Saccharobesus litoralis: one gene and its partner. The protein of the gene in region 1 interacts with the protein of each later gene in a pairwise test. Links are inferred from orthologs where the notes say so. Each region holds a gene or a part of one and is shown on either strand. Other genes may lie near its edges.

Region 1 (16,947 bases):
ACGTATTCGACGATGGGAAAATTTAAGCGAAACCAAATTTGTTTTTGTGGCTCAGGGAAAAAATATAAAAATTGCTGTAGATGGAAAGAGCACCTTCCAGAACTAGATACGGTTTACTTTAAATCTACGTGGAAAAACAAGTTAATAGATAGTTCGTGGCTTATTCTCGGACAAGTAATATTCTTCACTATCCTTTTTCTATATGTTTATGTTGAAGATGGTTACGGGCCTATAAAAAATTGGGCTCTGTATCTGATGTATATTGCGGCTTTTATGTTAGTCGTTTGTTTAATAAAAAGTTTGTTGTTTTATACTGATTTCAACTTTAGTCAAAAAGGGATAACTTCTAAAAACCTTGAAAATAACTTTGTGAATTGGCGCGATGTTGTCTCAATTTCAACGATTGATTGGGGAAACTTGATTACAGAATATTTAGTGATCGAGTATAAAGCATTAGACAGCACCCATAAAAAGAAAAAGTTAAGATTGTGTTACTGCGATTACACACTCAATGAAGCTTTTGAGTTAGCAAACTATTATAAACAAAATAGCTACTAACTCTTAGAGTTAATTAAAAACCCCACATCCCAATATTGTCTATTTTTAAGCGTCGTGGCTGCTCTAGTAAATAGGTGATCATCGATGCTAAATCTTCATTTTGTATCAAACCGCAATCAATGGGATCGCTTGCCGATTTTTGAGATTGGATCAGGGCAGGGTTGAGTGAGTGGACATGTATACCATACTCACGCACTTCTTCCTGTAGGGCTTTTCCTAGTCCGACCATGGCAAATTTAGATGCACAATAAACGCCGGCATTAGCATAGCCATTTAGTGCGGCTTGCGAAGCAATATTAATGATGTATCCTTCTTTATTATTAATCATCATAGGCAGCGTGTTTTTACACATAAGGTAACTACCTTTAACATTGGTATTCATTACCTCATCCCAATCACTTTCACTGGTTTGCCAAACTATACTATCTTTTCCAAAACCACTGTTATTAATGAGCACATGGATGGTAGACCATTGTTGTTTTACCGAGAGAATAAACTGCTTAACCTGATTTGCATCACTGACATCACAAGGTGCCGCGAAAATAGCATCTTTATATTGTGTTGAAAATTCATCAAAAGTGGCATTTAACGTGTCTGGATTTCGGCCACAAATAGCGACCTTCATCCCTTTTTGCAATAGTGCCTTGGTAATTGTTTTACCTAAGCCTTTCCCACCACCCGTGACCACGGCCACTTTGTTTCTCAAGTTATAATGATCTGTCATTGAATCGCTCACTTATTTATCAAGTTTAAATAATTGAGCAAAATATGGCACAAACTTATAGGCTTTTTAGTATGAATACGATGGCAAAAGTTAATGACCTCGGACTTTAGTTCGAGGTCAATTTATAATTTACAAGCGTTCGTTGATAGCCCGCTCTTTTAAATCCGCACGATATTTATGCGGCGTAGTGGCAAATTGTTTTTTAAATTGCGATATAAAATGCGAAGGGCTAGAAAAGTGCAGCTCATAGCTAATATCAGTGATTGAATAATGCGACTGACTTAACATTCGAGCAGCACTATACAATTTGTGTCGCAAACTATATTCAGAAAAATTACATCGAAACACTTTTTTGAACATTCTTGAAAAATACGAAGGTGATAAATGACAAAGCTCAGCGGCTTCGACCAAAGTTAATTCAACACTGGTTTGCTGGCGGAACATATTAATAACTGGCGTTAATTTTTCAAAACCTAGGCTTTTAGTTATGGGTTGAATATTTGGCGGCGTGACAGGTTTAGCGTATTCTGCGATCCAAATCACCAATAGCTTTAACAAGGTTAAGCTTTTTTCGCTCATCGGGTTTTCTTGATAGCTTTCATACAACCATTTAACTTGTTGCTTAATGTTGGCCATTTGTTCTTCAGGTAGGCGTAAATGCATACCTTGTTGAAAAAACGAACCTATCGCTTCCATTTCTGGTGTATCAATAACACTTGGTAAAAATTGAATGATATACCAAGACTTTTGTTTATTACTCAATTCAAAATCGTGGGTTTCTAAAGCCGGCGTAAAAACGATGTCATTTTGTTTTAGCTGAGATTCGCCTTGGCTGTAGTAATAAGACCCTTCAATTTCGTCAAAAATGATAAATTCGTGAACTTCATGGAAGTGCATAAAACAAGAATAGGCGTCGTCTGTCTTATATTTAACATGGTGTATTTCAAACTGATACCCATGTTCTATAACAAATGGTTCACAATAAACCTGACTCGCTTGCATAAAACACTCCAATAATTATTGATAAATACAAGATATTGACATAAATCAAATGACTAACGTCATATTAAGTTATTTAAGCGCAAATTCATGATATATGCGAGTTAATTTTTATCAGATTTTTGCCCTTTTTCATGCTCAAATGGGCTTATCTAGGATTTCAATTGTTGAGAATTTGTTATGAGAACAGCAAAAGCCCTAATTTCTGATGGTCAAGGTCATTACCAAGTTGAAACGGTTCAGGTTGGTGATCCACAAGCGGGTGAAGTATTAGTTAAGATTGAAGCTTCCGGTATTTGTCATACTGATTGGGATTCGATCCAAAACTGGAATAAAAAATTTATTGTTGGGCACGAAGGGGCTGGCATTGTTGCAGCCGTTGGTGAAGGGGTCACAAAAGTCGCAGTGGGTGACAAGGTTATTCTTAATTGGGCAGTGCCTTGTGGCGAATGTTTTCAGTGTAGAGAAGGTAACTTGCACATTTGTGAGAAAAACTCACCTGTATGCGGCTGTGGTTTAGACGGTCACGCGCATATTGAAACATCCAAATGCGATGACGAGCCAATTGAGCGTTCTTTCCATTTGGGTACTATGTGTGAGTATTCAGTGGTTAAACAAGCCGCTGTGGTTAAAGTGGAGCAAGATATTCCCTTTACCTCCGCTTGTATTGTTGGCTGCGGCGTAATGACAGGATGGGGTTCAGTGGTTAATGCTACCGACATTACTGCGGGTTCGAACGTTTGCGTTATTGGTTGTGGTGGTGTTGGCTTAAATGCCATCCAAGGCGCAGCAATGTCAGGCGCGGGTAAAATTATCGCTATTGATATTAGCCAAGAACGCATTGAACAAGCCAAAGAATTTGGCGCAACCCATGGCGTTATTGCCGATCGGGATGACATTGATTTTATTAAAGTGCGTGAAGACGTTAAAAAATTAACCGATGGTCGTGGAGCTGACTACGCATTTGAGTGTACAGCCATTCCAGCTTTAGGTTCGGCGCCACTAGCGTTAATTCGTAGTGCAGGTACCGCAGTACAGGTAAGTGGTATTGAGCAACGTATTGACTTTGACTGTGAGCTATTTGAGTGGGATAAAAAATATATTAACCCATTGTATGGTATGTGTAATCCTGATCGTGATTTCCCTCGTTTGATGGAATTATATGACAGCGGTAAATTAAAATTGGACGAGCTAGTCACGAAAAAGTATCAGCTAGAAGATATGGAACAAGCATTTGATGACATGCTTAATGGTCGTATTGCCAAAGGCGTGGTTGTTTTTTCGTAACATTCAGTGTTTGCATAAAACCCTACTTGGTCATCATCTACGGATAAATCTAGTTTAGATTTATCCGTATCATCATAATTGAAATTAAGGGCATATCGATGGCTATTAATCGATTAGAAATTTCCAACCCAGAATACACACCTGATAACACTCAAGTGGTTACCATTCACTCAAGCAACCTTAATCGCCGGCATGATATCTCGCTATATAATGTCAATGCGCCGGGGCAAGATGTCCCCGTGGTGATTTTAATGCACGGCGTTTATGGCAACCACTGGGTTTGGATGCATTTGGGTGGGTTACACAAAGTATATGACGATATGCAACAGCAGGGCTTAACTGACTTTGTAGTCGTTATGCCGTCTGATGGCGGACTCATGGATGGTTCAGGTTACTTACCTTTAATTGAACAAGGCAACTATGACGGTTGGATAGTTGAAGATGTATTGGCAGCCGTCAAGCAAACGGTTGATTGCGTTACTGAAAATAGCAATGTATATATTTCTGGTTTATCTATGGGTGGCTATGGTGCATTGAGGTTAGGCGCTAAATATCCAGAAATATTTAAAGGTATATCAGCCCATTCATCAGTTACCAGTTTGGATGACTTACAGCAATTTATTGACAACCCCATTAGTGATTACCAATGCCAATCTAGCAATGAAGCGAATATTCGTTATTGGCTTGAAAAACATAAAGCCATCTTGCCACCAATCCGTTTTGATTGTGGTAAAGATGATAGCCTGTTCGAGAGTAATTTATCACTTGAAAAATTTATGTTAGAGCAGGGAATAGAACACAGTTTTGAAGCGTTTAGTGGTGGCCATGAATGGCCATACTGGAATGAACATGTCAGAAAAACTCTGACGTTTTTCGCGCAGATTGAAAAAAGCAGTTAGTATTGAACGATTAAACGCTTGATAAATATAAAATAAAGCGAGCAGAGTTGCTCGCTTTTTGTGTTTGCCGATATCAATTTTTATCGATAGCGCTCAACAAACATCTTAGTCGCACCACATACGGCAACCGGCATGATTAAAAAGTTTATTATTGGGACCATGGTACAGATCATCACACCAGCGCCGAATGATAAATTTTGCGCTTTATTCTGCCATAGTGAATCCTTCATTGTATCAAACTCGATTTTGTGATTATCGAACGGGTAGTCACAATATTGGATCGCCATAGACCAAGCCGAAAATAAAAGCCATAAAACCTGACCAATTACGGGCACAAACCAAAACAGTAATAAGAAACCAATCGATTTAGGAATGAAATAAATGAGTTTTTGCCATTCGCGCTTTAATGTGCGCGACACTTCGGCGGAAATACTGGTTTCATCATTTAAGCTTTGACCGGTTAATAATGCCTCTGTCTTTTCCGCTAATATTCCGTTAAAGGGAGCTGCGATAAAATTAGCAACGGTAGTGAAAACAAACATAAACAGGACAAATGTCGCGATAATAATAAGAGGCGATACCAGAACGGATAACCAAGACAGCCATTCAGGTAATAAATTGTATACCCAGTTTGTTATGGCATCCAATTGCAAGCTCATCCACCAAAGGGCAGCAGAAAACAGTATGAGATTCAGTAGAAGAGGGATAAAAACAAAACGCTTTAATCCTTTTTGTTGAATTAGGCCAAAGCCATCTAAAAGATAATTCATGTAAATTTGATTCCATTTTGAAGCTTTGGCAACACTAATCAAAAGTGGGGTATGTGACAAGATCCTATCCGCTAAATACCAATATATTTACGGTAAACTCAGGATTATTTATTTTGGTTTAGCGAAAAAGCTTAATAAAAACCCGATTAGTTAAAAGTCGATTGTGACAAGCTTAAGCTTCTGTTATGTTTGGCGTTTATGTTGAATTTTCTCTATAAAGTCGTTAACTAACCTGATGCGCTTAAAACAAATTAAATTGGCCGGTTTTAAATCGTTTGTCGATCCGACAACAGTGCCTTTCCCAGCGCAAATGACAGCAATCGTTGGCCCTAATGGCTGTGGAAAATCTAACATTATCGACGCTGTACGTTGGGTGTTGGGTGAAAGCTCAGCTAAAAACTTACGCGGCGATGCGATGACAGATGTCATTTTTAACGGTTCTAGTTCACGAAAACCTGTTTCGCAAGCCAGTATTGAATTGGTTTTTGATAATAGTGAAGGACGCCTACAAGGCGAATATGCGGCTTACAATGAAATCTCAATTAAACGTTTAGTGACACGAGAAGCCGTTTCTAATTATTTCCTCAATGGTAATAAATGTCGAAAAAAAGACATTACTGAGCTTTTTCTTGGTACCGGTTTAGGGCCTCGTTCGTACGCGATTATTGAACAAGGCATGATCTCTCGTTTAATTGAATCCAAACCGCAAGAACTCAGAATATTTATTGAAGAAGCAGCAGGGATCTCTAAATACAAAGAACGTCGGCGCGAAACAGAAAACAGGATCCGCCATTCGCGTGATAATTTGGCGCGGTTAGACGATGTGCGAATCGAGCTACAACAACAGTTAGAAAAGTTGCAACGTCAAGCAGCCGCAGCTCGTCGCTTTAAAGAATTAAAAGCAAAAGAACGCAAATATAAATCTGAGCATTGCGTTTTGCGCTGGATCCGCTTAAACAGCCAAACTGAAACCCTAGATTCAGATATTAAATCAAGACAAATTGAACTTGAGAAAATTTTAACGGAACAGTCTGGTGGTGCAACCCATTTAGATACGTTAAAAACCAAGCAATCAGAATACAAGCACAGCCTAGAGTTAGTTAATCAACAATTGTTTGCGATAGCTCAGCAAATTACTAAAGCTGAACAGCAGCAATTGCATTTGCGCGAAAAGAAAAATTCATTAGTTCGTGACAGCCAAAATCAACAAGGTGAAAAACAGAGCCTAACTAGCCAGTTAACAGAAGCTGAAGAACGATTAGCTGAGCTTGAAGAAACCTTGTCTCTACTCGAACCTGAACATGAAGAATTGCAAGAGCAAGTTGAAGAAGCCGCAATTTATCTGGAAGAGCAAGAACAAGATTACGAAACTGCGTTACAAGGCTGGCAAACTCAATCTGAAAAATACTATCAAATCGACAACGAATTAAAATCGGCACGCGCTCGGATTGTATCTATTGATCAATTGATGGCAAAGTCACAACAACGTATTAGTCGCTTACAAACTGACTTAAATGACGTTGATAACAAATCCATCGACATTGATACTGCTGAATTAGAAGAAGCACTAAGCGAGCAAAAATTAGAACAAGAATTTCTTGCAGAGCAAATAGTCGAAAGCGAAGTTAATATTGAACAACTCAATGAACAATTAAAAACGCATTCACAATCTGTACAAATCGCGCAAACTGCTTTGCAGAAATGCCACGGCCAAATTGCGTCGTTAGAAACCTTAATTGAACGCAGTCACAATCAAGACGATGCTTCACTTGAAAAATGCTTAGATGATCTAGGTATTCATATTCAAGGTGGGTTATTTGATTTAATAAGTGTAGAACCTGGGTGGGAGCTTGCGGTAGAAACCGTGCTGAATCAATACAGTTCAGCTTTAATCACTCATACACAAGTAAATAATAACGAGGTTAGCCAGTTACAAAACGCGAGTGCGGCCAACTATTTAATTTCATTAAGTTCATCTGAAAAGTCTGAACAGAAACCACAAATTATAGCTAATACATTGGCGACTAAAGTTCAGGCTCCTGATTTTGTTATTCGATTGCTCAATAATGTGCTGATTGATACCGAGCTTGCTTGCCATTCGCTTGGTGCGTTTACCAGTGTCATATCACAAACGGGATATTGGTACGGCAATGATTGGTGCTATATACCAGGTAATCATCAAGATAGCGTTTTGGCCCTGAAAAATGATTTGCTAGATAAGCAAGCGCTATTGAATCAACTGACAGACCAAGTTCAACTGGCAACACAACAAAAGGAAGATGTTGAAATCAAATTGGAGCAAGCATCCAACGATTACAAAAGTTTGGTTCAACAATCAAATCAAACTGGACAACTTATTAATAAGCTTTCATTAGAACTACAACAAGTCAAAAGCCAGCAAGCTGATGGCAAGCAGCGTAAAGCTCGATTAATGGAAGAGTTAGACGAGCAAAAATTAGCACTTGAAGAAGAACTAATGGAAAAAGAAGAGTTGCAAATGAACTTGGAAACTATCCAAGAGCAGCTTATCGACCTAGAATCAAACCAACAAAACGCCAATCAACAAAAAACGCAATTGAGTCAATCGGTTAGTTTGGCTAGGCAAACCTTAGATCAACAAAAAAATACATTACACCAAGCTGTCTTAAAAATACAAAGTACTCAAGGTCAAATAGCTACAGCGACTCAAGCCATTACTAGTGCAAAGCAACGTGTGCAAACCATAGATGAGCGTGGTGTTGAAATGCAAATGGAGCTTGACGATATTGATCTTCCATTAGAAGAAGCGGCTATCCAACTGCAAGAAAGCTTGGAACAAAAAGCAGAAATAGATGTTCAGCGGGTCGAAGTAGCCAACGCGCTAAGCCAAGTTGATGATGAAATTAACGAGTTAGAAAAAGGCCAACATGGTGTATTTGCTCGAGCTCAAAAATTACGTGATGAAATATCAGCGCTACAAGTTGAACGAGAAGGGTATCATGTACGGGCTAATTCTGTTTTAGAGGCATTAAATGATACCGGCCAACATTTAAAGGATGTATTACAAAGCCTACCTGAAGAAGCAGATGAGCAAATTTGGTCGCAAGAACTTGAAAAAACTACTCAAGCGATAAACCGTCTTGGCGCGATTAATCTCGCGGCCATTGAAGAATATGAACATCAAAGTGAACGAAAACAATATTTGGATGCCCAACATGACGATTTGGTTTCTGCGTTAGAAACGCTTGAAGAGGCGATACGTAAAATTGATCGTGAAACGCGCACTAAATTTAAACAAACATTTGATGTGGTAAATGACGACTTACAACGGTTATTCCCTAAAGTGTTTGGTGGTGGCGCTGCATGGTTAGAACTTACAGGTGAAGATTTACTCGACACCGGTGTTACAATTATGGCTAGGCCACCGGGTAAAAGAAATAGTACAATCCATCTACTTTCCGGTGGAGAAAAAGCGTTGACCGCATTATCATTGGTGTTTGCCATATTTAGACTTAATCCAGCCCCATTTTGTATGTTGGATGAAGTCGATGCACCGTTAGATGATGCTAACGTAGGGCGTTTTTGCCGATTAGTTAATGAAATGTCGGCCAGCGTACAATTTATATTTATTTCCCATAATAAGATCGCTATGGAAATGGCGACCAATTTAGTCGGTGTTACTATGCAAGAGCCTGGTTGCTCGCGTATGGTTGCCGTTGATGTAGATAAAGCAATAGAGCTCGCAGAAGCCTCATAGAGAGAATAGTAAACAATGGATGATCTTCGCATTGTATTAATGGTTTTAGGTGTGTTAGCCGTTGTCGCGCTAATTGTTCATGGTATGTGGACAGTCCGTAAAAATAATCAAGATGAAATTGCTGATGCGCCTCGATCAGCTAAATTAAACATGTCGTCTTCAGAAACGATAGAAGATAACTCGTCAGCGGCTGAGGATGTCAAAGTAAAACCCGCCAATGAAACAATAGTTAAAGAAAAAGTCGTAAAAGAGAAATCGAGCCTTTTTTCTCGTAAAGCCAAAATAGAACCAGAACCAACTAAACAACGAGTTGAACCTAATTTTGATGAGGGACAACTTGAGATGGAGTTGCCAGCCGAGACCCGTTCAATCGATGATGCAGCCTTAAGCTCGGTAGATATTGAACCTGAACCTCAAACGGTTGAAGACAGCACTAAAGTGACTAATGCTACTAACGCCAGTGCAGAACCTGAAGCCACTTCTGAACCTGATCAAGTATTAATACTAAATGTTGTCGTACCTGAAGGGCAGGTTATCTCGGGGGCTGCGTTACTACCATTTTTACTGACCTTAGGCTTTAAATTTGGTGAAATGGCGATTTTTCACCGTCATGAAGAAAGTTCGGGAGATGGTGACGTGTTATTTAGTTTGGCGAATATGTTTAACCCTGGCACCTTCGACATAGACAACATGGAGACATTTTCGTCGCAAGGTATCTCTTTGTTTATGACCTTGCCAGTAAAAGGCGAAGCCACTCAAGTGTTTAATATGATGCATAATGCGGCTAAAAAATTAGCGGCCGAGTTTAACGGTCAAGTTTTAGATGGTCAGCGTAGTGTATTAACTCGGCAAACGGTTCAGCATTATGTTGAACGTATTCGTGAATATGAACGCAGACAGCTGTTAAAGGCTTAATATTTTAAAGTTCTATTGAGCTAAAAATTCAACAATAAAAAGCCCGAGTGAACAATTCACTCGGGCTTTTTTATGCAATTTTTTAATCGACTAGCAGACTAGTTTTCTTGATCTTGACTGGCAAATAATTCGGCTAAATATTCAATAAAGCGAGTGAGTTCAGCCGACATTAAGATGAAATCAGCATCGAGTTTGGCTAAATGGTCATCCTCTGTAATGTCGTCATTTTGGCCTTTCAATTCGTCAGAAAATTTAATGCGTTTTATGGCTAAATCATCCTGAATAATGCACGACAGTGTTTCATCCCAGTCGATCGCCAGCTTCGTAACAAATTTACCTGTATCTAAGTGGTTTTGAATATCATCAGAATCTAGGGCAATATTTTTGGCTTTAATTGTCCCTTCATCTTCGGCAAAGTCTTTAAATTCGACTTCAGCACCTAATTCAATATTGGCTGGTGTTTTACCTCTGACCCATTCATTTAACTCCGCCATCACGGGTGATTCAATATCTAACGGAACAACGGGTAGAGTACCTAATGTTTTGCGCAAGTAAGCAAGTATTTCTTCTGCTTTACTAGAACTCGCACTATCAACAATAATAAAGCCAGACTTTTTAGCGATAAAAGCTTGAGTGAAAGAAGATTTGACAAAAGCTTGTGGTAGTAAACTATGTATTAATTCTTCTTTAATATTTTGTTTTTCTTTACCTTTTACTTTTCTGCCTTCAGCTTGCTCAATCGTTTTACATTTTTCTTCTAATAATTCTTTAACAACCGAAGCAGGCAGTACTTTTTCTTGCTTTTTAAGATTAATTAACAAGAAATCACCGGCTTGGTGTACTAAATTTTGAGCATTTGGTGCTAATGAAGGTGCCCAACCATACGATTGAATTTCTGTATTGCCACAGGGCTTAAATGTAAAGTTACCGAGTTGTTCTTCCAGTTCATTTTGGTTTAATTCAAAAGGCTTGGTAAATTGGTAGAAAAGGGCGTTTTTAAACCACATGTGTCATTCTCTTTTTAATGTAGTGCTCAAATCTGGCGCTGGAATTGAATATTAAATGCGATAGGCATCGCAACTGATGTCGATTAATCTTTGGTTTTCTATCGTTAAATGGCCTTGGGCTTTATCTTCACCATTGCCACTAAATTCAAAAATATATTGGCTTTGCCATACCGCAAATTGTTGTTTAAAGAAACATAATTTAGTGGTGCTGCGAGCGCAAGAGATAAATTGTAAGTTATTTTTTTCGCAATAATTCTGGGCAATCAGCAGTGCTTGTTCGGCTTGCTTGCGCAGTTGCCAAAACTGCATACACACAGCCAAAATTAACGCGAGTATTAATATATCTAAAACTTGCATACTAAACTCGCTGTTGGCTGCTAACCATATTACGTAATGCTTTTCGCGTTTCGGGTAACATCAGCTCTTCTGCTAGCAATTGGAAAATTGGCTTGCGCAAAGAAGGGATTGCCACTAAATCCGCAAATAAAGCATTAAATACGCTGGGCGAGGTATTTACTGCGATATGCTCTAAAAATGCGACTAGACAGATATCTTGTTGCAAAGCAGACCAATTTCTAGCGACTAAAACCGTTAACACATCAGTCGATTTACCACTTTCTGTTGCTAATAAGTCAATCAATAATTCTCTGAAGTTTTGAGAATTGGCGTGACTGGCTAATATACGCAGGCTATTGGTTAATGATTGGTCAAGTGTAAATTGTTGTTGCCTAACGGAACGTATTAGGCGGTTTGCTAAAGCGCGAGAGATAACCGCATGTTCTAGTAAACTTGCTAATTCCGTTTGCAAAGCTAACGGTAAATCAAAATAAACGTTATCAAAGCTATTTTGATTATTAGGCAGGGTTAAATCAGTTACGAAGTCGGCCATACCTTGGGTTGACAACTGTTGCCATGACGATGCTTGTTGAGTTCCAGCTTGGTAGTTTTCAAAATATGCGGCACATTTTAAGTATTCGGGTGACGCTGGTTGCCCTAAGTCTTGCTTAACTTTGGCGTTTAAAATGGCCAGTTTCTTCTCTTCTGGTGGTTTTATATATGGGTTGTCGGGGATTTTTTGTTGAGCACTATCTTCTGCTGCAAACGTTGAACCCAATGCTTCAGTAATAATACTGACAAAATGGTTTCTAGCCCCCGAGTTAATCAAGCTTTCTTCATCTATCGGTAGATTTAAAAACCAAATATAAGGGTTATGTTTACTTTGTTTAGGCCAATACACAAGGGCAAACTTGGCCATTTGTTGAATTGGCGTAGGGTAGGGCTTCAGGCCATCCTCAAATGCAATAAAGTCGTTATTCGAAATTTTAGTTACAAGGCGTCCGGTATCGTAAACAGCGTAATCACAGCCCGCGACATCTAATAATTGATAGAGAGTTTGTATATTTTGTTGCACAGCATTAAGGGAAGGATTAATTCTGTGCGCATTATACTCTTCTCAACACAAGATGCTACCGCACAACGGAAGCCACTTTTCGCCAAAGCTTAAATTTAATGTATGGTTCAACAAGCTGCATTTTTTAAATATAGTCAAAGCGATCGGGTTTTAGGGGAAGCTGTCAAGCTTCGAGACCCCATGAGCATATGCTCTACTATGTGATTGGGGCGAGAAGCGCAGACAATGAACCATAAAATCTGAGCGAGAAGACTATAACCAGTGAAAATTGAGATTATCTTTTTCAAACGTATAATCAACCACTTTCAAGTTTTCCGGTTTAACCATCTGCCATGCCAAACCCACTTCAAGTTAAAATAATATTAAATGAGTTAGAACAAGCCATGCTAAATTGCGGTTTGTGGTCAATTACTAAACCTTCAAAAGAGGCATTGGCTAGCACTCAACCTTTTTGTTTAGACACCTTAGCGTTTGAACAGTGGTTGCAATTTGTTTTAATTAGTCGGTTTCATGCCATGATAGATTCGGGCGCGCCACTGCCGCCGAATATGAAGTTAATGCCAATTGCCGAAGAAGCGTTTAAAGAATACAAACAAGACTTAAGCAAAGTCATGCAGGTTATTCAAACCTTAGATAACTATTTCAACGAGTCGTAGTTATGCGCGAGCTTGACGTTTTATACCAAGATGATTACCTCATTGCTGTTAATAAACCATCGGGGTTGCTAGTGCATAGATCATTAATTGATAAGCATGAAACTGAATTTGCCTTGCAAACGGTGCGGGATCAGATCGGTCAATATGTTTATCCCGTGCATAGACTTGATAGGCCAACCAGTGGTGTTTTAATAATGGCATTATCGTCAGATATTGCGCGTAAAATATGCTTATCGATTGAGCAGCGATTAGTTAAAAAACAGTATCTTGCATTATGCCGAGGGTATATACCTGAAAAAGGTGAGATAGACTATCCATTAGTTGAACAATTGGATAAATTAGCAGATAAGGATGCATCCAAAACACCGGAAGCAAAATCGGCATTCACTGCCTATGAGAGAGTGGCAAGTAGTGAAATACCGGTCGAAATTAATCGCTACCCCAGTTCGCGTTTTAGCTTAGTTCGCTTATATCCTAGAGAAGGGCGTAAACATCAAATTCGTCGACATCTTGCCCATTTACGCCATCCAATTATTTATGATGTCAATTATGGAGACAATAAGTACAACCGCTATTTTAAAAATCAAAATAGTGAGGCAAGGTTAGCATTACACGCCGAGCGTATGATCATTCCGCACCCAGTCACAAACGCAAATCTCGATATTCGTTGTAAATTAGACATCAGCTACCAACAAATGTTAAAAACAGCGCACATTAATTTTAGTGAGGAAGTTACCCTATGAATAAAGTCGCGATTTTAGTGGGTTCCGTATACGGAGCGGCAGAGGAGCTAGGCGAATATATCGCAGGCGAATTAGCCGATAATACGATCACCCAAGTGTTTACAGATGCTGCATTAGCAGATGTATTAAGCTATGCACCAACGGTTTGGGTTGTTGTCACATCGACAACCGGCTTGGGTGATATACCAGACAATTTACTTGGACTGTTTGAGGAAATGAAAACTGAATTTCCTGATTTAAGCCACGCCAAATACGCCGTTGTTGCGATGGGCGATTCAACCTATGTTGACAGTTATTGTGGCGCAGGTAAGAAATTTGATGAGCTGCTAAAACAATTAACGGCTAAACCACTGCAAGATAGATTAGAGATAGACGCCTGTGAAACGATGGACCCGGTTGACTACGCTCAAGGTTGGGTAAAAGATTTAGCTGTTAATATTGATTAAATTAAAGCTTACGGTCTTTAAAGTGGTTAAACAGAAAGCCAAGACTGTTTATCAGCCTTGGCTTTTACTTAATTAGCCTTAGTTAAAAATTAGCCTTCATTAAAATGAGAAAGATGCTCTATATCACGGTTTAGTAACTCGTCATTGCCAATATTAAGTTCAATCATTCGGCGTAATACTGTCGCACTGTCTATATCAATATGATGGCAGCGCAAACCTAGTTGGTTATCTTCTTGATGGGTAATATTAACCGACATTAAGATAACATGCTCTGCATCGCCTAGACTAAACTCCATATGATATATGTGGTGAGGATCAAACTCTTGTGGTGTTGTTGTTTTAACCAACGCTCCTTTTAAAGATAAATCAAGCAATTCAACATTCCATGTTTTGTCGGCTAAATGTAATTTAGCCTTGGCTGAAAATACAATTCGCGTGAACCTGCGTCTATCATCCATTATTTTTACCTTAAAGTTAAAGCACTACCTTTTTTAAAAGATAGTGCAAATTCACCACATTGGCGACTGTCAGACATTAGCCAATTTTTTTGTACTTAATGCGATGCGGATTAAGTACAGCATCTTCACCTAATGTTTGTTTAAGCCATGCTTCGTAATCAGTATAGTTACCTTCATAGAAATTCACTTTACCTTCATCACGGTAATCAAGAATATGAGTAGCAATACGGTCTAAAAACCAGCGGTCATGCGAGATAACCATGGCACAACCAGGAAAATCTAACAACGCATTTTCAAGCGCGCGTAACGTTTCCACATCAAGATCGTTGGTTGGCTCATCCAGCAATAGGAAGTTACCACCGACCTTAAGTAGCTTAGCTAAATGCACGCGATTTCGCTCACCACCTGATAGTTCACCAATAATTTTTTGTTGATCCGTACCTTTAAAATTAAAGCGACTACAATAAGCGCGGGCGTTTATTTCATAGTTATTGATTTGGATTAAATCAGAACCTTCTGATATTTCTTGATAAACAGAGATGGTGTCATCCATGTGATCACGGAACTGATCAACGCTGGCAACTTTAACCGTGTCACCAAACTCAATTGAACCGCTATCTGGTTGCTCTATACCGCTAAGCATTCTAAATAGTGTCGATTTACCTGTACCGTTTGGCCCTATGATGCCGACAATTGCACCCTTAGGAACAGTAAAACTTAAATCATCAATTAATACCCGACCATCGTAAGATTTAGTTAAATTGTTAACCTCTAATACCTTGTCGCCTAATCGCTCTCCTGGCGGTATATATAACTCATTGGTTTCATTACGCTTTTGAGTTTCAGGATTATTTAGTTCTTCAAAGCGTGCCATACGGGCTTTGCTTTTTGCTTGACGACCTTTAGGGTTTTGTCTAACCCATTCTAATTCTTGCGCAATTGATTTTTGACGAGCTTTTTCAGCTTTCTGTTCTTGTTGTAAACGCGCATCTTTTTGCTCTAACCAAGAAGAATAGTTACCTTCCCAAGGAATACCGTGGCCACGGTCTAATTCTAATATCCAACCTGCAACGTTATCCAAGAAATAACGGTCGTGGGTAATAGCCACTACTGTGCCTGGGTACTCATGTAAAAAGCGTTCTAGCCAAGCAACAGATTCAGCATCCAAATGGTTGGTTGGTTCGTCTAGTAGCAACATATCTGGCTTGTCTAATAACAGTCGGCATAAGGCGACGCGGCGTCTTTCACCCCCAGAAAGTTTAGTTACGTCAGCATCCCAAGGGGGAAGGCGTAATGCATCGGCGGCTCTGTCTAAAACATTATCTATATTGTGGCCATCTTGTGATTCGATGATGGCTTCTAACTTACCTTGCTCTTTAGCGAGCGCGTCAAAATCAGCATCGGGTTCAGCATATTCAGCATAGACTTGGTCAAGACGGGCAATAGCGTTTTTAACTTCTGCTACGGCTTCTTCTACATTACCGCGAACATCTTTTTCAGGATCAAGTTGCGGTTCTTGCGGAAGGTAACCAATTTTGATGCCCGGCATAGGTCGAGCTTCGCCTTCAATTTCTTTATCTATACCTGCCATAATGCGTAACAGGGTAGATTTACCGGCGCCATTTAAACCAAGAACCCCAATTTTTGCGCCTGGGAAAAAACTAAGAGAAATGTCTTTTAAAATTTCACGTTTTGGCGGCACTATTTTGCCAACGCGAGACATACTATAAACAAACTGAGCCATGTTAAAAATTTCCTACGGATTGAAACTAATATTGGATATTCTATTGAGAATTAACCAATCGTTAAAGCTTTGTTATTGTTCACAGTGCAATTTTTCGGTTTTGAATGTATATTCTATGCATAACTAAGTGATCGTCATGGCCAATTTCATGAATCAAATACAGATTGCTTAATGGTGAAACAATAAATATTGACGGAAACTATGCTTGCTCGTAATCCAGCGAGATATTTTAATTCTCTATCGTCTAAACTAACCAGCCTAATCATAGCCTGCTGCCTTTTATCGGGTTTAGTGGGTGCCATCATATTCTCTAATGTAGAACGTGATTTTAGTCACGAGCGCATGGAAGACAAACTAAATAAAGTCGCTTTAACTGCCAGCAGTTACTTGAAACAAAACTTTGAGGCCATGGAAAAATTGGCAATAGTGGCTAATTCGCAATTAACGCAAAATATTCAGTTAGATTACACAACGCCTTTTTTACCAGCAGTAAATATAACCGAACACTCTGATGGTAGCTTTAGAAGTGATGATGGTGGCAGTGCTGCATTTTTGGCAAATCACAATGCATTAACCACTTCGAATGAACATTTA
Region 2 (5,831 bases), 1.4 Mb from region 1 along the record:
GGGGGTGTTCACTTGGCAAGTTTGCTAAAGAAACTTCACTTACCGGCCCACCTGTTGCAGGGGCTAATTCAAAATTAAACTCATCACCTTCAAGCTTCGCCTGAGCTTGAACGCCAGCACCTAACGCATTCACTCTCAGCATTTGTGACTGTAACTCACCTAATTTAAGTTTAAGTGCAGCTAATTCAATTTGGGTTTTTTCTTTTAATTGCGTGACTTGGCGCTTTTGCTCTACTAACAAACCACGCGCTTCACGAATATCTTGTAATCTATCTTTATCGGCTGAACCCAATAACCAAGAAACAAGGTATAATACTAATAGAGCCGTTGTAAAAATAACCGATAGTAAAGCAATCCAATGGCGTCGATCTAATCGCCATTCGAGTTCGATATTGTGTTTTTTATAATAAATCGAAAACGCCATTACTAACTATATTCTCAACACGTAAAAAAGATGAAACGTCGACCGAAATCAATAGAGCAGGTATTAAATGAAACCTGGCCAAATAGTCAATTTTCAGCCGCACAAAAAAAAGCTGATTATAACAGCCAGATTGAACGCGAGCTAGCGCTTTGCCTGCCCAAAGAATGGCAGGATAAAGTAATCGTACAAAAATATCAAAATGGGATATTACACTTAGGGTTAACGAGTGCCGGATTAAAGATGCGTTTTAACGCGATACGCTTAGATTTACTCAGCCATTTAAGACAGTCTATACCGGATCTGGTCAGCATATCAGACAGCATAGTTGTAACAACTAGCTCACCAATAAGCAATCACAGTAAAAGTAGCTCTGCCGAATCAGCGCATCAAAAGCACCACTCTCTATCTGACAATTCGGCACAAACTCTGCTCAAAACCGCAGAGCAATTACCTGACAATCTAAAACAAGCGCTACAAGGGTTGGTAAAGGCGTCACGAAAACACTAAAGTAAAATAAAAGGTAATATAGGTAGGCTTGCCGAAGCCGAGTTTGTCACTCGGCTAAGCTATATAAATAAGCTGATTAAACAGCTTGTGCAGGTAAAAATTGCAGAGGCGCTTGTGATTCTTCGGTATATTCAATCCATTGCCAAGCATCTTGGTTTTCTACAATCGCACGTAGCAATACATTATTTAATTCATGCCCCGATTTATGCGAGCGCATCTCACCCAATATAAAGTGGCCAGTCATGAACATATCGCCGATAGCATCTAGGATCTTGTGCATCAAAAACTCGTTGTCATAACGCAAGCCATTGGCGTTTAGCACTTGGAATTCATCCAAAACTACCGCATTGTCAAAGCTACCACCTAATGCCAAATTCAACGAACGTAGGTATTCAAAGTCTTTCATGAATCCAAATGTTCTGGCACGGCTGACTTCGCGAATATACTCATCACTTGATAATTCAAATACACAATGCTGTTTAGTTGCCGCAATCGCAGGGTGATTAAAATCAATACCAAAATCAAGTTTAAAACCTTGGTAAGGAACAATTTCAGCCCACTTATCATCCAGTTCAACTCGAATGGGTTTATTAATTTTAATATAACGTTTTGGAGTACTTAGCTCTTGGATCCCAGCTTCTTCTATTAAAAAGATAAATGGGCTAGCACTGCCATCAACGATAGGTACTTCATTGGCATCTAATTCAATAATGACATTATCAACACCTAAACCAGCCAAAGCTGACATTAGATGCTCAACTGTTGAAATCGCTATACCTTGCTCGTTAGTCATACAGGTACACATGCGAGTGTCTGTCACCGCGAAAGGACTAACCGGAAAGTCGACTACAGGTTCGATATCAACGCGACGAAAAACAATACCTGTATTAGCTGGAGCTGGCAGTAAGGTCATAGTTACCTTCTCACCTTTATGCAAGCCAACACCGGTCGTTTTAACGCTGTTTTTTAAAGTTCTTTGATAATTCATCAATATTTAATCTTATTTATCCAGATTAATAGAGCCCAAGGCTCGATGGTAATATTGTGTATAACTTAGTTTACCACATTCACCATTAACACAGTAATGCTGGAACACTTCTCAAACTATAAAAAGTGGTTAAGCGTCACAGAATTCAAGATAAATAACCATTTACCTTTAAATTCACCACTAAAGTTCTCCAACGGAGAAACCCGCGTATGGCTAAGCCATACACGGGAAAGTAGTAAGTAGATTGTGATTGTTAGGCAATCAGCCTTGCAGATTAATCTGCTTGTTTACGTAAAAACGCAGGTACGTCCAAATAATCTAAACTTTGCTGTTGTCCTGGTTGAGACGCTGGTGTTGATGCAGCAACAGGATCCGCCACGCGAGATTCCAAATTCGCATTCATATCAACAGCAGCCGAACCCACATTAGCCACTCTAGGGACAGAAACAGGTTCAATTGCAGGTTTACTTGGTGATACCAAAGAAATATCAGGCTTACGATCGCCAATACCTGTCGCAACCACAGTAACGCGTAATTCTTCACTCATTTCAGGATCGATAACAGCACCAACGACAACCGTAGCATTTTCAGATGCAAAGGCTTTTACTGCATTACCAACCGTTTCAAATTCTTCAATGCTAATATCCATGCCCGCAGTGATATTAACTAGGATGCCTCGCGCGCCGGCTAAATCAACGTCTTCTAATAAAGGAGATGAGATTGCCATTTCAGCCGCTTCTTCTGCACGGTCTTCACCTTTAGCGACACCTGTACCCATCATTGCGGTACCCATTTCCGACATCACTGTACGTACGTCGGCAAAGTCAACGTTAATTAAACCTGGGCGAGTAATGAGCTCGGCAATACCTTGCACCGCACCAAATAACACGTCATTGGCTGCCTTAAATGCATCCAACAAAGAAGTGCCTTTACCTAACACTTTCAATAACTTGTCATTAGGGATTGTGATTAACGAATCAACACTTGCCGCTAACGCATCAATACCTTGATCGGCATAAGCCATACGCTTACGACCTTCAAATGGGAATGGTTTAGTTACAACAGCAACCGTCAAAATACCCATTTCTCGCGCGACTTCGGCAACGACAGGTGCTGCACCCGTACCCGTACCACCGCCCATACCTGCGGCAATAAAAATCATGTCTGCGCCATTGATCACATCGCGGATCGCGTCACGATCCTCTTCTGCACTTTGACGACCGATTTCAGGGTTAGCACCTGCACCTAAACCTTTAGTCACATCACGACCTAAAACAATCTTGTTTTCAGGCGCTAACTGTGAATTTCTTAAGGCTTGCGCGTCCGTATTTGCGGTTAAAAACTCGACACCTTCAATGGTGTGTTCAACCATATGCTCAATGGCGTTACCGCCACCTCCACCGACACCAATAACTTTGATGACAGCTTCATCAGCTTGCTCACTCATTAAATCAAACATGACTCTCTCCACTTACTTACTTTTTTATGTTTATTCCCAAAACGAAATTTCCAAATTTAGCTTCCACGCTTGTCACCCCAAGGCAACAACCGCGACTAAAACTCACCTTTAAACCAGCTATGAATGCGTTGCCACAAGCCAGCCGAGCTATCTTCAACTCGGTTGGCATACTGGTTATTTATTTGATCTTTACCGTAATGCAACAAACCGATAGCCGTTGCATAACTCGGATCATCTACATACTCAGTTAACCCTTTAAGATTAACTGGGCTACCTAAACGAACCGGCATTTGAAATAAGTCTTCGGCAAACTCGACAGCACCTTCCATTTTGGCCGTGCCACCGGTCAAAACGATCCCTGCTGCTATTTTATCTTCTAAGCCGCTTTTACTGATCTCTTCGCGAACCAACTCAAATAACTCTTGGTATCTAGGTTCGACAACTTCTGCCAAAGTGTGGCGCGACATAGAACGCGCTGGTCGCCCACCTACGCTAGGCACTTCAATACTTTCTTCTATGCTAACCATGTGGCGCATTGCGCAAGCGTATTGCACCTTTAATTGCTCCGCATGACTCATCGGCGTACGGAAAATTTGCGCAATATCTTTAGTGACTTGATTACCCGCAACGGCAATAACCGCGTTATGTCGTATAGCACCATCCACATAGATAACTAAATCAATAGTGCCGGCTCCAACATCAACAACAGCAACCCCAAGCTCTTTCTCGTCATCTGTTAGCACTGAATCACTGGACGCAATTGCCGAGAACACCAAATCATCAACGCGTAACCCGCAACGTTCAGCACACTTAACAATATTTTTTGACATGTCGTCAGCACAGGTCACTAAATGCACTTTAGCTTCTAAGCGCACGCCCGACATACCAATTGGGCTTTTAATCCCTTCTTGAATATCAACACTGTAATCTTGAGGCAAAACATGTAGTACCCGACGTTCAGCTGGCAAATGCACTGACTTGGCGGTATGGATCACGTTATCCACATCATCTTGTGTCACTTCATGCTCACTGATCGGCACCATGCCATTTTCATTTTGGCACTGGATATGTCGACCCGATATCGCGATATAAACCGACGATATTTGGCAGCCTGACATCAGTTCAGCTTCTTCAACAGCTCGCTGAATCGATTGAATAACTAGGTTAATGTCATTCACACCACCTTTATCCATACCTCGCGATGCATGACTACCGACACCCACGACACTCACCGCACCGTCTGGTAAAACTTCACCAACGACAGCGACGACTTTCGCTGTGCCTATGTCCAATCCCACTATTAAATTTCTGTCCGTCACCTTAGACATAATCAACTCTGATCTTCATTATTCTGTTTTAATCCAACCGCAAACCCAGTGTCATAACGCAAGTCGACATAATCTAAATTATGCGCCCGCTTCAACTGCGGGTAATGTTGCAAAAATCGCTGACTTCTATTAAGCCAATCTTCTCGTCCTAAATTAAGCTTAACCCCGTCTTTTAGCGTTATTTGCAGAGCATGCCGTTCAGACAGCGACATTTCGTTAATGGTTACGTGATACAAAGCCATTAACTCACTTAACTTTTGATAGGTTTCTAATACTTGATTTTCGTCCCCTTCTGGGCCAAATAACCAAGCTAACTCTCGTTGTAACCTATCCGTATCTGCTTGAAATACATCACCATATTCATTTAACAAAAAATCCCCGTTCCAATGTACTTGTGGATTTTGCTCTGTAATGTAAATTTTCAATCTATTCGGCCACTCTTTGCGTACCGATACGCTGTATATCCAATCCAGCGCTTCTAATTGCTGCTGCGCTTTATCGACATTTAATGCAAAAAAACTTTGACTCATTTGCAACTCTAACGCTTGCAACACATCTTGCTTAGTCAAATAGTCTTGCTGCCCTTGAACGACGATTTGCTTAACCGGTAAGCGATTTTCATCAACCAGCCATTCACTGACATATTCAATTAACCACAGTGAGCCAATCAGTACCCAAAAGAAAAACACTAAACCAGCCCAAAACGGCCAACCGGCTTGCTCAATTTGTTGCCGCAACTCAGGCATTTTGGGCTTTTGAGTCGCTTGTGTTTTTTCTACGCCCATTACGCAAAGCCTGCGTTACTTCGCCGAATCTAATATTCGACAAACAAGCTCAGCGAAGTCGATACCTTTAGCTTTCGCCGCCATAGGAACCAAGCTTTTTTCTGTCATCCCTGGAACCGTATTGGCTTCTAATAAATAAAACTGTCCGTCTTGATCTCGCATGACATCGACTCGCCCCCAGCCTTCCGCAGAAACCGCAGCAAACGCCTGTTTCGCCAACGCCTGAATATGTGCTTCATCCGCTTCATTTAAGCCACTCGGACAAAAGTACTGGGTAGAGTTTGCTAAATATTTAGCTTCATAATCATAAAATTCATGCGGCGTTTGCATGCTAATACTC

Evidence for each region.
Region 2: the proteins of zipA (region 1) and ftsZ interact in binary tests that used the Escherichia coli proteins (3 or more experiments, as listed by UniProt). The link is inferred for Saccharobesus litoralis from one-to-one orthologs.

What each region holds. Positions count from the first base shown.
Region 1 is NZ_CP026604.1:4,085,947-4,102,893, reverse strand. Bases 8,079-10,938 are described here. They hold zipA (cell division protein ZipA), read left to right. Parts: upstream 8,079-8,988; coding sequence 8,989-9,888; downstream 9,889-10,938. Other genes in these bases: rdgC (recombination-associated protein RdgC), read right to left, coding at 9,987-10,895; smc (chromosome segregation protein SMC), read left to right, coding at 8,079-8,973. In the rest of the region: C2869_RS14955 (Dabb family protein), read left to right, coding at 1-1; C2869_RS14950 (YecA family protein), read left to right, coding at 13-558; C2869_RS14945 (SDR family oxidoreductase), read right to left, coding at 572-1,282; C2869_RS14940 (AraC family transcriptional regulator), read right to left, coding at 1,412-2,284; C2869_RS14935 (Zn-dependent alcohol dehydrogenase), read left to right, coding at 2,462-3,568; C2869_RS14930 (alpha/beta hydrolase), read left to right, coding at 3,667-4,467; sulfate transporter CysZ, read right to left, coding at 4,548-5,237; more of smc, read left to right, coding at 5,473-8,078; C2869_RS14905 (DUF3301 domain-containing protein), read right to left, coding at 10,947-11,252; C2869_RS14900 (DUF3549 family protein), read right to left, coding at 11,254-12,306; C2869_RS14895 (YqcC family protein), read left to right, coding at 12,639-12,962; tRNA pseudouridine(65) synthase TruC, read left to right, coding at 12,965-13,705; C2869_RS14885 (flavodoxin domain-containing protein), read left to right, coding at 13,702-14,151; C2869_RS14880 (PilZ domain-containing protein), read right to left, coding at 14,241-14,609; energy-dependent translational throttle protein EttA, read right to left, coding at 14,686-16,353; C2869_RS14870 (EAL domain-containing protein), read left to right, coding at 16,555-16,947. UniProt on the Escherichia coli protein: Essential cell division protein that stabilizes the FtsZ protofilaments by cross-linking them and that serves as a cytoplasmic membrane anchor for the Z ring.
Region 2 is NZ_CP026604.1:5,498,072-5,503,902, forward strand. Bases 1,287-4,243 are described here. They hold ftsZ (cell division protein FtsZ), read right to left. Parts: upstream 3,379-4,243; coding sequence 2,194-3,378; downstream 1,287-2,193. Other genes in these bases: lpxC (UDP-3-O-acyl-N-acetylglucosamine deacetylase), read right to left, coding at 1,287-1,919; ftsA (cell division protein FtsA), read right to left, coding at 3,474-4,243. In the rest of the region: C2869_RS21065 (M23 family metallopeptidase), read right to left, coding at 1-424; C2869_RS21070 (DUF721 domain-containing protein), read left to right, coding at 455-931; more of lpxC, read right to left, coding at 1,008-1,286; more of ftsA, read right to left, coding at 4,244-4,706; C2869_RS21090 (cell division protein FtsQ/DivIB), read right to left, coding at 4,709-5,491; C2869_RS21095 (D-alanine--D-alanine ligase), read right to left, coding at 5,507-5,831. UniProt on the Escherichia coli protein: Essential cell division protein that forms a contractile ring structure (Z ring) at the future cell division site. The regulation of the ring assembly controls the timing and the location of cell division.